DNA from 4 places in the Paenibacillus sp. A14 genome. Region 1 is predicted to be linked to each of the others. Evidence: riboswitches for the same ligand, from Rfam matches in the RefSeq annotation. Region 1 holds a riboswitch; each other region holds the start of a gene.
The links. Region 1 has a riboswitch for cyclic di-AMP ahead of V4U88_RS14360 (APC family permease). Riboswitches for the same ligand answer to the same signal wherever they lie in the genome.
Positions count from the first base shown of each region.

Region 2: it holds a riboswitch for cyclic di-AMP, as region 1 does, so the genes downstream of both, V4U88_RS25350 (C40 family peptidase) here and V4U88_RS14360 (APC family permease) in region 1, are expected to answer to the same signal.
Region 3: it holds a riboswitch for cyclic di-AMP, as region 1 does, so the genes downstream of both, V4U88_RS26135 (TrkH family potassium uptake protein) here and V4U88_RS14360 (APC family permease) in region 1, are expected to answer to the same signal.
Region 4: it holds a riboswitch for cyclic di-AMP, as region 1 does, so the genes downstream of both, V4U88_RS23025 (3D domain-containing protein) here and V4U88_RS14360 (APC family permease) in region 1, are expected to answer to the same signal.

Region 1 covers NZ_JBAGJD010000004.1:641,796-644,831, reverse strand. Annotated here, with positions in the region: gene V4U88_RS14360 (APC family permease) at 1-1,132, opposite strand, end outside; cyclic di-AMP (ydaO/yuaA leader) riboswitch at 1,268-1,464, opposite strand; gene thiD (bifunctional hydroxymethylpyrimidine kinase/phosphomethylpyrimidine kinase) at 1,677-2,495, opposite strand; gene V4U88_RS14350 (acyl-CoA-like ligand-binding transcription factor) at 2,599-3,036, opposite strand, start outside.
Region 2 covers NZ_JBAGJD010000018.1:47,130-50,165, reverse strand. Annotated here, with positions in the region: gene V4U88_RS25360 (GNAT family N-acetyltransferase) at 1-259, opposite strand, end outside; gene V4U88_RS25355 (C40 family peptidase) at 622-1,098, opposite strand; cyclic di-AMP (ydaO/yuaA leader) riboswitch at 1,105-1,242, opposite strand; gene V4U88_RS25350 (C40 family peptidase) at 1,485-1,976, opposite strand; cyclic di-AMP (ydaO/yuaA leader) riboswitch at 1,979-2,113, opposite strand; gene V4U88_RS25345 (hypothetical protein) at 2,335-3,036, opposite strand, start outside.
Region 3 covers NZ_JBAGJD010000022.1:13,589-16,624, reverse strand. Annotated here, with positions in the region: gene V4U88_RS26140 (CPBP family intramembrane glutamic endopeptidase) at 1-1,018, opposite strand, end outside; cyclic di-AMP (ydaO/yuaA leader) riboswitch at 1,304-1,463, shown strand; gene V4U88_RS26135 (TrkH family potassium uptake protein) at 1,542-2,876, shown strand; gene V4U88_RS26130 (potassium channel family protein) at 2,892-3,036, shown strand, end outside.
Region 4 covers NZ_JBAGJD010000012.1:94,360-97,395, reverse strand. Annotated here, with positions in the region: gene V4U88_RS23030 (TatD family hydrolase) at 1-542, shown strand, start outside; cyclic di-AMP (ydaO/yuaA leader) riboswitch at 736-943, shown strand; gene V4U88_RS23025 (3D domain-containing protein) at 1,202-2,338, shown strand; gene rnmV (ribonuclease M5) at 2,490-3,036, shown strand, end outside.

The sequences.
Region 1 (3,036 bases):
CCGCATAAAGCGGAATCAAATGCTCGGTCTGCCCTTTAAACACGATAATCAGTAAAATCGAAGCCGCCGCCAGAAACACAATTCCGTTCGAATAGCCAAGGCGATCTCCGCGAACGGTGAACATCCGGGCGATATATTTATCCTTCGCCAGGTTGACCGCCAGCAGCGGAAATGCCGAATACCCCGTGTTCGCGGCAAGGACGAGAATCATTGCGGTGATTCCCTGAATCGCGAAATACATCCCGCCTCTGCCGAAGGTTGCCGAGGCGATTTGCGAAACGACCGTTTCCTCGCCTTTTGGCGAGATGCCGTAGTAATACGCGAGCCAGACGATTCCGGTAAACAGCAAAGCCAGCAGAATGCCCATCGCCGCCAGGGTTTTGGAGGCATTCCTCGGGGCGGGGTCCTTAAAATTCGGGATCGCATTGGAGATTGCCTCCACCCCGGTCAAGGCCGAACTCCCGGACGCAAAAGCCTTCAACAGCAAAAACAAGGTCAGCCCGGCGACAGGTGTACCGATCGGGGCGTGCAGATCGCTCGGGACCTGGCCGGTCATAATCCGATACAATCCCGCACCGATCGTTATGAAGATGATCAGGACGAACAAGTACACAGGATAAGCCAGAATGGAAGCCGACTCGGTAATGCCGCGCAGGTTGAGAACGGTAATCAGCACAACCAGCAGGCAAGCGATCAGCACATTATAAGGATGCAGCGACGGAAAGGCGGAAGTAATGGCGTCCGTCCCCGCCGAAATGCTGACCGCCACCGTCAAAATATAATCGACCAACAGGGCTCCGCCCGCCAGCAGGCCCGCATTGACACCAAGGTTCTCCTTCGACACCACATAGGCGCCGCCGCCGTGCGGATAAGCGAAAATCACTTGTCTGTAGGACAGGACGAGAGCCGTCAGCAGCACGAGAATTCCTACGGCAATCGGGATGGAATACCAAAAGGCCGCCGCCCCGATGGCCATCAGCACAATCAGGATCTGTTCGGGACCATAGGCGATGGAGGACAGGGCATCCGAAGACAGAATCGCCAGCGCTTTCGTTTTACTGAGCCTTTGTTCCCCCAGTTCCGTAGACTTCAGCGGCTGACCGATGAGCACTCTTTTTAGCATGGTAAACATAACTGCAACACCTCATAGTTGGTTTAAGATAGAATACCCATTTTCTTCGGAAAAAAAGCATAGGGGAGCACAGCAAAAAACCACAGAGGTCAGAACCCCTGTGGTCCATGTCATGTCTGCATGGTCACAGTATCATCCTCTCCCGAACTACGCTTACGAGGTTAGCTGTCGGATTAGGGTGGCGAGAATCACCCCTCCGCGAAAGCCCTGACTGAAAGCTGCCGCGGATTCACCCCCTGCCGCTTTGATTTGGCCGATACTCTCCCGGCCAAACGTTGACGACAAATCGGTTCCCCCGTTTTCCCTTACTGGAAATTCAGCGAATTTTGATATGAAATCCATGAGTGAATATACTCCTTTCACTTATCCGTGTAAAACCCTGGATGTGCCCGATTTCACGAAACATTGACCCAAAAGGGTTCGTTTAAGCGCTTACTTCCCTTGTTTTCATTTCCTTTCATGATTTATCAGCCCCCGTCAAATGTAAAAAAAGGTCCCGCTCTCCGCACAGGAGAACAAGACCTTTAAATGAAGAATCCTGGTTTTATTGCTCGCCGTTCAAGCGATACCCCGCGTGAAAAACGGGACCTACAAATTCGTTAAATGCGTATCCGGAGCGGATCGCGGCCGTCACGAATTTTTTCGCTTTCTCCACCGCCTCCTTGACCGGCATGCCGCAGGCCAGCCCGCCGGTTACCGCGGCGGCAAACGTACAGCCCGCGCCGTGGTTGTGGGCCGGTTCGATTTTATCGCTCTCCAGGATCGTAAATTCGGAGCCGTCGTAGAATATGTCAAGCGCTTTTTCGCCCTCGAGAGCCTTCCCGCCTTTGATAACGACGTTCCGGGCCCCCCGTTCCCGAATTCGTTTCGCCGCTTCCTTCATATCCGCCACCGAGGTCAGACGCCCCATTCCGGACAATACGCCGGCTTCGAACAGGTTCGGCGTGGTCACGGTTGCCAGCGGCAACAGAGAATCGCGGATCGCATCCGCGCTTTCGGGATTCAGCACTTCGTCCTCGCCCTTGCAGACCATCACCGGGTCGATGACGACATTTTGCTGCCGATTCCGCTTAATGCAGGCTTCCACGACTTCGATGATCGCCACGCTGCCCAGCATTCCCGTTTTCATGGCCGCAACGGGCCCGCCGGCAAATACGGTCTTCAGCTGTTCGGCAACGAGGGCCGCATCCACCGGATATACGCTGTGATGCCAGCCGCGGTCCGGATCCATCGTCACGATGGTGGTCAACGCGCTCAATCCATAGGTCCCGTATTCCTCAAAGGTCTTCAAATCCGCCTGGATTCCCGCCCCGCCGCTGGAATCGCTGCCGGCTATCGTCAATGTTTTCAGTATGGTTGTCATGTCCATTACCCCTTTGCGAAAAACTTTACTGTTTCGGCCTTTATTGTAGCATTATTTTCAGAAAGTCAGTGGAGTTATTTTCAGCTTTGGTTCTGTACCGGTCTTACAGAGAGAATCCTTTTTCCAGATGGCTTAGCGCTTCCTCCAAAAGCTCGGCAAAATCGGTCTCCGGATTTTTCGCATAATGAAGTATCACCGAAATATTCACACCCACCACAGCTCCGGCTAAAGTGCGGATCGCCAGATCCTCCGGGTGGCCGCCGACCCGCCCCGCGACGATATCCGCGATCAGATGCATCATCTGCGTCATGTTGTTCACCAACGCCGCCCAGAGCTCCGGAATCGAAATCACCAGCTGATTCCGCTCGCGCATCGTGGACAACTCCTCGGCGGACATATTAGAAATCTCCGAGATCATGGCGTTTTTCAACGCATGAATAGGACTTAAACCGGGAGGCTGCTCCTCAAAAGCGCGAATAAGCAGGGAATCATAATTATCACGGGTCAGCACATCTTCCTTACTGGAAAAGTACCGAAAAAA
Region 2 (3,036 bases), on a different contig from region 1:
TCCCGATGCCGAGCCGTGTCACCCCTTCCATCGGAAAGTACTGGGCAAATCCGGCGAGCTCATCATCAGGGGTCATTAATGAGACATATTGTTGCGCTCTTAAGGCCGGGTTCCCAAACTCCACGTCGAGCGCTTTCATTTGTTCCCAGGGGAGCCAGCTATAGATATCGTATGGGGAATCGTATTTCCAGGTACAGATAGCCGCGCCGTGGCTCTCCTCCATGGGAACGATCCGGAATGTAGTGACTGGTTTTTCCATGTTTGCGCCTCCTTTAAACAATGGGAATGGATATTATATCGCGGGGCTGTCTTTTCATCGATTAGAAAATTCCGTTTACCCTCACTCTAACGGGAAATGGGTTGCTTGTAAAGATAGGAAGACGTAGGTGTTTCGTCCTCGGTCAGAGGGGTAATGTGGAGTATGGGAAGATTTGGACAGTGGAGTCCGGGAGAGGAAACGGCGATCGTGAAAAAATAAATTTTGGCGGAAAGGCCATATTTGGAAACCTTTTTGAACGGACTTTCGTTATATGGTATATAGCGAAAAAAACGCAGTGGTTCCGGCAAGAACCACTGCGGTATTAACTAAGTTGAGGTGAGCGCCTCAATTTGGCGTAGGGGTCATGATTCTGCGGCATATGTGGAATAACCGGTTTTGCTGAGAATTCTTTTGGCCCCGACATATTTTGATTTATAGTAACTGCTGTTTAATTTATCCGTACGAATTCCTTTGGATGAAGAGGCGTGCGCAAATTTCCCCTCACCGATGTAAATGCCGACATGGGATACTTTATTCTTGCCCAAGGTATTGAAGAATACGAGATCCCCCGGCTTTAACTGGCTTTTGGCGACAGGCGTGCCTTGTTTGTACTGGGCTGAAGAGACCCGGGCGAGCTTGACCCCCATCTGCTTGAACACATATCTCGTAAATCCGGAGCAATCAAATCCGCTTGTGGAGACACCCCCGTATTTATAAGGCGTTCCGTAAACAGAGTTAACCACGCTGTTCAAGGTCGTGTCTTCGGCCGATACGCTCCCTGTCCCCAAGGTGAACAGAATCGCCAAACTTGTCGCTGCTGCTGCAAATGTCTTTCTCATGATGTAAAGTTCTCCTTCCAATGCCTGCGAGGTTAGCTTGAGGATTCGGTTGAAGGTTCCCTATGATTCCTATGTATCGGTAATCAATTCACCCAAAATGGTTCCCCCGTTTCCCGGGTGCCGGGAATTCGGCTAGTCTAGTTGAATGCACCCAAAGTTGTGACGTGGCGAACAATGTTTACAAAGTTGTTACTATTTACTTTGGTTATTGTACCAAGCCTAACTTGCTTTGGCAAGCTATTCTAGGGTTGCCGGATATTTTAATTCTATTGTCCTGTTTATGCCGGGGAGAGACGGGTAATTTCTCCTAAACGGGATTTCCCAAACAGCCATGAAAAAACCCGCAGTCTACGACTCGAAAGAATCGCTGCGGGCCTTTGCCGGAATTATTCTACATCGTCATGCTCTTGGGAGTCGGTGGTGACTTCTTCGTACTTATCGGTACTCAGAATCCGTTTCGCTCCGACATAACGCTGTACATAATACTTCTCACTCAGTTTGCTGATGACTACGCCCTTGGAAGAAGATGCGTGGGCAAACTTGCCATCACCAACATAAACGCCGACATGAGAAACGCCTTTACCGGAAGTGTTGAAGAACACGAGATCGCCGGCAATCAGCTCTTCCTTCTCTACGGCCGTTCCCATCTTGTATTGGGCACCGGATTGATGGGGCAGTTTAATACCGATCTTCGAAAAGACGTACATGGTAAATCCGGAACAATCGAAGCCGGACGTTGTAGTGCCGCCGGAAGAGTACTCCGTTCCCAAGGCCGTATCGATGACGCCGTCCAACGTGGAATCGGCGAAAGCGCTCCCAGTGCCAACGGAGAAAAGAATGGCCAGACTTACTGCTGCTGCGGTCAACTGTTTCTTCAAGAAAATGCTCCTTCCAATGCCTACGAGGTTAGCTTAAGGATTCGGTTGAAGGTCCCCTATGATCCCTCTCTTGCGAGATCAATTCACCCAAAGTGGTTCCCCCGTTCCCCGCCAAGGGAATTCGGCTGTAGTTTACATCCGATTTACTTACATATTCGACACCCGACATGATTCTCCTGCCAAGGTGACAAAAATAATTACAAAATCGTTACTGAATTGTGCTGTTGCTATTGTAACAAAGGCAAGTATATTTTGGCAACGGCTATTTAGCAAGATTCAGAGGCGAAAACACAGGGAAAAGCCCCCGCTTTTCCGCGGAGGCCTTGTGGTGCAAGGGATAGACAAAGATGAAAAAAATTTAACCTTTATGTAACTTGGTCTGCCAGAGTTCATATTGAGAGGATATACTCCAAATTTGAAATAGGCTGCGGATAAAAGGATAGGTTTGCTGTAAAACCATGGCGGCCAACCCGGTCCAGATCCAAGAGAAGGCCCCGCAGATGAGAAATAAGACGGCTCCGGCCGTGCCGAGGATGAGGGAGATGGCGATGCCGGGCAGCAGGTGTCTGAGGCTGATTAGAAGGGAGTTCCAAACTCCCGTCTTGAACAGATAGCCAAATTGGGAGAACAATAGGAGCTGGCGAATGAGCCAGCCGTAGGCCGCCCACCCCAAAAGCAGCCCGATGATCGCCAGCAGGGGGCCCAGACGGCCGCCCCCCGGGATGAGCCAAGGCCAGAGGGCCGCTAACTTCGGGATGATCCATAACCCCGGCAGGGCGAGCAGAATCAGCTCCAGCAGGAAAAAGAGAGTGACCGGCTTCCAGAATTCCTTCATGCCGCGGAAGAGCGGAAGCCCGGCCCCTTGCTCCTCCGGAGGTTTCATGCCGTAAAGAATACCGGCTTGAAACAACGGGGTCATCAGCAGACGCAGGGCAATCAGGCCGAACAGCATCCACAAATACTGGTGGATCGCCGGGCTCCGTCCGAGCTCGATTTGTCCCTCGATCAAGTAAAGAACCTGGCTCAACTCATTCGGTGGGGGATCGGGATACCGCGACAG
Region 3 (3,036 bases), on a different contig from region 1:
AGAGTCCGTCACCGCCGACGAGAGAGAAGTAGATCGACGCGGCCAGAATCAGCGTGACGAGCCCTTGAACAACGAGTCCGAATATCAGGAGCGCACCGTCAACGCCTTCCGATTCCAGGAACGGCAGCATATTCAAAGCCGAGCCCATCGAGATCAGAAAATAGACAGAAGCGAGCACGATCCCGCGTTTGAATGAAGTATAGGCTCGCGTTAGGGCGCTGTATACAATGGCAAGAATTCCGAGTACGAACGTGAACAAGGCATAGCCCGCATAAGTTAGCCAATTGGCGATGGTCGTCTGCCGTTTCACATAGTTGGTATGGTTTTGCGGTACCTCAAAATAGCTGGTGATTTCCGCAACTTGCCGATCTTTAAAGCTGATATCCATTTGGGCCCGGGCGTCGCCGATTTTGTAATCGTTAAATGTTAACCGGAGCCCGGAGGCGGTTTCGTCTACCGCAGGAGCGCCTTGCTCGCCGTACCCGAGCGCCTTCAGATAGGGCTGGGCCAGCTCGACTTTTTCGTCCAGGCCAAGCAAGAGTCCCTCGCTGCTTTCCAGCTCATTTGGCGGGGCGAGGAAGTCGGTTTTCGGAATCTTTTTAAATCCGACCGCCTTTCCCGTCGTCATATGTATGTCGATAGTAACCCCGTCCCACCCTTCGTCGGACAGGCCGAAATAAACGCGGAACACATCATAAGGAAACTGCTTGTCATATTTCTCCAGGTAATCCTTCATTAACTTCTCTTTGGTCAAATAACCGTAAACTTCGGCCCGGGTCTGATAAGTGACGATGACTTCTTCTCCGGGAGAAACCCCGAGTTCGTCCTGCGCAAACTTAAGGGCGGCCGCTTTGGCCTGGTCCTTGGTGAGCACCTGCGCCGATTGTTCCAGCTGCAGGGTTTCGGAGGCCGTTGAAGGGTAGATTTGGAGAAGAACAAACAAAATCAATCCCAGGGCGGCAAGCCCCCACAAGGTTCCGTTCTTCATCCGGCGCCGCGGTTTTAGGTCGGAATACATGTCAAAACTCCTTTTTGATTTTTTGGAATCCGTATGATTTTGACAAATCGATGTCACAGTAAAAGATAACACAGGGGGCGGCGCTTCGCCATAGATGGAGGAGAAAATGTGAAAATGCGCAATAACGTTGGGAAAGCAAAGCATGGCTTAGATAAAGGGATACCATAAAGCTTGTTTCCTCCCTTTTCGGCGTTTATCGCATAATTTCATCGAAATATCACTTTGTAGTGCGGCCGAATAAGGCTTATAATCCTTTTGACGAAAATGCAATGAAAATAATGAAACTTCATAAATTGGCCGAATTTCTTTTGAAAACGGGGGAACCGATCTTTAGGGGTGAATTTCGCTTCCGGCAAGCATTCTCGCTTGTTGCGACGGCGAATAGGGCAGACCTAGCAAGCCCGAATCCGTCAGCTAACCTCGTAGGCCTTTGCTGCAGGGACCAATCAAAAGGCATTGGATTTCCAGTGCTTTTTTTTCTTTTGTACTTTTTTGTCCAATATACAAAATGAGGTGAACCGCCTTGCTTTCCAAATGGTTTAAATTCTCCCCGCCGCAGGTTCTGGTGCTGGGATTCGCGGCCATTATCCTGCTCGGGTCTTTTCTGCTGATGCTTCCGGTTTCCAGTACAACCGGAGAATCGCTTCCCTGGATCGATGCGCTGTTTACCGCGACCTCGGCAACTTGTGTAACCGGACTTGTGGTGGTGGATACGGGCACTTATTTTTCCACGTTCGGACAGGTAGTCATTATGTTGCTGATTCAGGTCGGGGGCCTGGGGTTTATGACGATGGCCACGCTGTTCTCTCTCGTGTTGAAGCGGAAAATCTCGCTAAAGGACCGTCTGTTGCTTCAGGAGGCGATGAACCAGAATACGATGGAGGGCATCGTCCGGCTGATTCGCAAAGTCCTGCTTTACTCGCTGATCATTGAGTCCGGCGCCGCTCTTGTGTTTGCGATTCGCTGGTCCTTCGATATGCCGCTCGGCCGGGCGATTTATTACGGGATTTTTCACGGCGTCTCCATGTTCAACAATGCCGGATTTGATCTGTTCGGGGAATACCGGAGCCTGACCCAATATGTTAGCGACCCGGTCGTCAACTTCGTCGCGATGTTTCTTATCGTGTCGGGGGGAATCGGGTTTATCGTTGTATCGGATTTGATCGAGTTCCGGAAGCGCCGCAAGTTCTCGCTGCATACCAAAGTGGTGCTTTCGATGACCACCGCTTTGATTTTGGTGGGGGCTCTGGTGATATTCATTTTTGAATTTACCAACCCCAAGACGCTTGAGCCGCTGGGATGGGACGGGAAGTTTTTGGCTTCCTTCTTCCAGTCGGTGACGCCGAGAACGGCGGGAGCCAATACGCTGGATATCGGGGCGCTGCGGCAGGCCACCCAGTTTTTTATCATTATTCTGATGTTTATCGGCGCCTCGCCCAGCTCGACGGGGGGCGGCATCAAGACGACGACATTCACGATTCTTGTGGGTGCCGTGATTTCCATGATCCGGGGGCGGTCGGATCTCGTGCTGTTCCGGTACCGGCTGGCCCAAGAGCGTATTTTCAAGGCGGTTACGATCACTATGCTGGCGCTTTTTCTCGTCGTCGCTGTGGCGATGGTGCTGTCCACGACGGAGGACGCCAGCTTTCTGAGCATCCTGTTTGAAGCGACTTCCGCGTTCGGAACGGTCGGCTTGACGATGGGACTGACCGGCAAACTGACCGTCATGGGGAAAATCATTATCAGCTTTACCATGTTCGCCGGGCGGCTCGGGCCGCTCACCCTGGCTTATGCGCTGGGACCACAGCAGGGTAAAGAATTATACAGGCATCCTGAGGGCAAAATGATTATCGGATAAGGGGAAAAGGACAAGATGAAGACACAGCAGTTTGTCGTGATCGGATTGGGGCGCTTCGGTTCCAGTCTGGCACTGGAGCTGATGGAACTCGGTTACGAAGTATTGGGCGTGGACCGCAACGAGGACGTCGTTGAAGAGTGGAGCCATTTGCTCACGCATG
Region 4 (3,036 bases), on a different contig from region 1:
AACATGAAAAGGTTGTCGCTATCGGGGAAATCGGCCTGGATTACTATTGGGATACGTCTCCGAAAGAGGTTCAGCACGAGGTATTCCGCAAGCAAATCCGGCTGGCCAGAGAGCTGGGAATGCCGATTTCCATACATAACCGGGATGCCCACGAAGACGTTGTTCGGATTCTGCGCGAGGAGCGGGCGAACGAGATCGGCGGGGTCATGCATTCCTATTCGGGCAGCTGGGAAATTGCCAAAATGTGTCTGGATTTGGGATTTCATTTGTCGTTTGGCGGACCGATTACGTTTAAAAATGCAAAGCAGCCCAAAGAGGTGTTGGCGAAGACGCCTTTGGACCGATTGCTGATCGAGACAGATTCCCCATATCTTACTCCACATCCATTTCGTGGAAAAAGAAACGAGACGGGTCACGTCCGATTGGTCGCCGAGGCCGCTGCCGAGTTAAAGGGGATCTCGGTGGAGGAAATTGCCGTTATTACGACCCAAAATGCGCTGGAACGATTTGGTATCCCGAGTAATCGGGAGAAAAACCGATGAAAAAAAGAGCATTTCGGAAAGATTAATGCTTTTTAACCAACTCCAGTGAGTATATTACATTTTTTTAACCAATTATTAAAATAAACGTTGTTGATTCGTCCTTTACAACATGCATCGAAACAGGATAGAATCTTTTCAGTAATCGATTTGGGGTCGTTAACATGCCGTTGACGATTCCGTTATATGGTTCCATGAACCAGTCTCGCTGAGTCTCCGAACATGGAGAACGGGGGAACCGACTACAGTGCCGAAGGGATATCCATCCGGACTGTAATTGATTTCTTTATCGGGTCTTTGGGGTGAATTCAAGGTCATTGCGCCGTGAGCGAATGACGGAGAAAGGGCGGCTCTCTGCGTCCTAACCCGACAGCTAACCTCGTAAGCGTACTAAGAGAGGGCAAACTCGTGCATCCTATTACACCCAGACATTCGGAAGCCACGAAAGAGAGCCTCTTACTCTTTCTAAGGCTTCTTTTGTTTTGAATAAACGTAATAGGGTCATCATACTGTGTTAAACAGGAGGTGACTTGATGCCGGGTAGACTGGAACGGGATGCGGAATGCGGCTTTCATTAGGCATTTCGTAAAAATGAAATGTAGTCACGTCATATGTAACACGATTCGACCTAGACGGCGGGACTATGAAGGAGGACGGAAGAAATGGGCATTTTCCGCAATGAGGAATCCCATGAATCGCGCTCATCCAGCATGTCTTACGCAATGCGGTGGAAACAAGAACATCTACGTCAGATTTCGGTCGTCGGAATTTTGTCCATCGCGGTAGTTCTCATCATCCTGATTTGGTTTTACAGCCAAAGCAACAAAAAAGTATACTTGGTTGTTGACGGGCAGAGTCAGCAGATCGAAACCCGGAAATCGCTGGTCAATCAAGTGCTGGAAGAGCAGTCCATCGTTTTGAAGCCGGAGGATAACGTATCTCATTCCCTGGCCAGTTCGATTCAAGACGGGGACCGGATTGTCATCCATCGCGCCGTGCCGGTCAAGGTAAGCGTGGATGGAACGACAAAGACCCATTTCACGACACAGGATAGTGTCCGGAAAGCAATCGAGGAACTTGGCGTCACTTTGGGGCAGGAAGATAAAGTTACACCGGCCTTGGACAGCAAAGTCTCGGCGAACTTGAACATCAAGGTCGTCCGCGTTACCAGACATAAAATACAGACTACGCAAAACGTTCCTTTCACCGTGGTGAAAACCTCCGACAAGAATCTGCTCAAAGGAACGACAAAGGTGATGTTCCCCGGGAGCGAAGGCGTTGTAGTCCATAACATCGAAAAAGTGTATGAAGACGGAAAGTTCGTGTCCAAACACTGGCTCGGCAAAGAGGTCAAAAAGGCAGCTTCGCCGAAAGTCGTTGCCGTGGGCACGAAGAAACCGACAGCAGTCGCATCCGCCAGCATTTCCCGCAGCGCCAACGCGGTTAATATCAGCGGCCTTACGACGAAAGGCGGCGTCTCTTTTAAATATAAAAAAGTGCTCAAAAACGTGACTCTTACGGCCTACTCCGCCGAGGAGGACGGCATCGGCACGCGCACGGCTTCCGGTACCCGGGTAGCGGAGGGAAGAACGATCGCGGTCGACAAGGATGTCGTTCCTTTGGGATGGTGGGTTTATATCGAAGGGGTCGGTTTCCGCAAGGCTGAGGATACCGGCGGAGCCATCAAAGGCCACAAAATGGATGTGTATTACGATTCCTTGAAATCGGCGAAGAATTTTGGACGCAAAAAAGGCCGGACCGTTTACGTCATCGGACCGACCAAACCGGAATTGAACTGACCGGAGCGTTTACTTTGCCTTGGGAATGGGATAATATTAGGATGATGAATAAGACGCGGATAAGAAGAGGAGAAATCCTCTTCTTTTTGTTATTGTGATGATGGAAGCTATCAGCGGTCTTTAAACCAAAACGAAAGAGGTAAGTGCGGGGATGATCAAGGAGGTCATTGTGGTCGAGGGCCGGGACGATACGGTCGCCGTCAAGCGGGCGGTGGAGGCCGACACGATTGAGACGGGAGGGTCGGCCATTAATGAGGCGACCCTACGCAAAATTGAGTTGGCTATGGAACGCCGGGGGGTCATTATTTTCACCGACCCGGATCATGCGGGGGAGCGGATCCGCAAAATCGTGGCGAAGCGGGTACCCGGCTGCAAGCATGCTTTCCTTCGGGAAGCGGACGCGACGAAGGCCGGCGACATCGGTGTGGAGAACGCCTCGCCGGAAGCCATTCGCGAGGCGTTGGAGCGAGTCCGCACCGAGGCCCCTCCGGAAGAAGAGGCGGCTCCCGCTCAGATCGACTGGGAGGATCTGATGGCGGCCGGGTTGATCGTTCATCCGCGGGCGGCCGAGCGTCGGCGTTTTATGGGTGAACGGCTGGGAATAGGATATTGCAACGGGAAGCAGTTTTATAAACGGCTCGCCATCTTCCGGATCAGCCGCGAAGAGTTTGCGGGCGCGCTGGCCCAATTGGAGACGA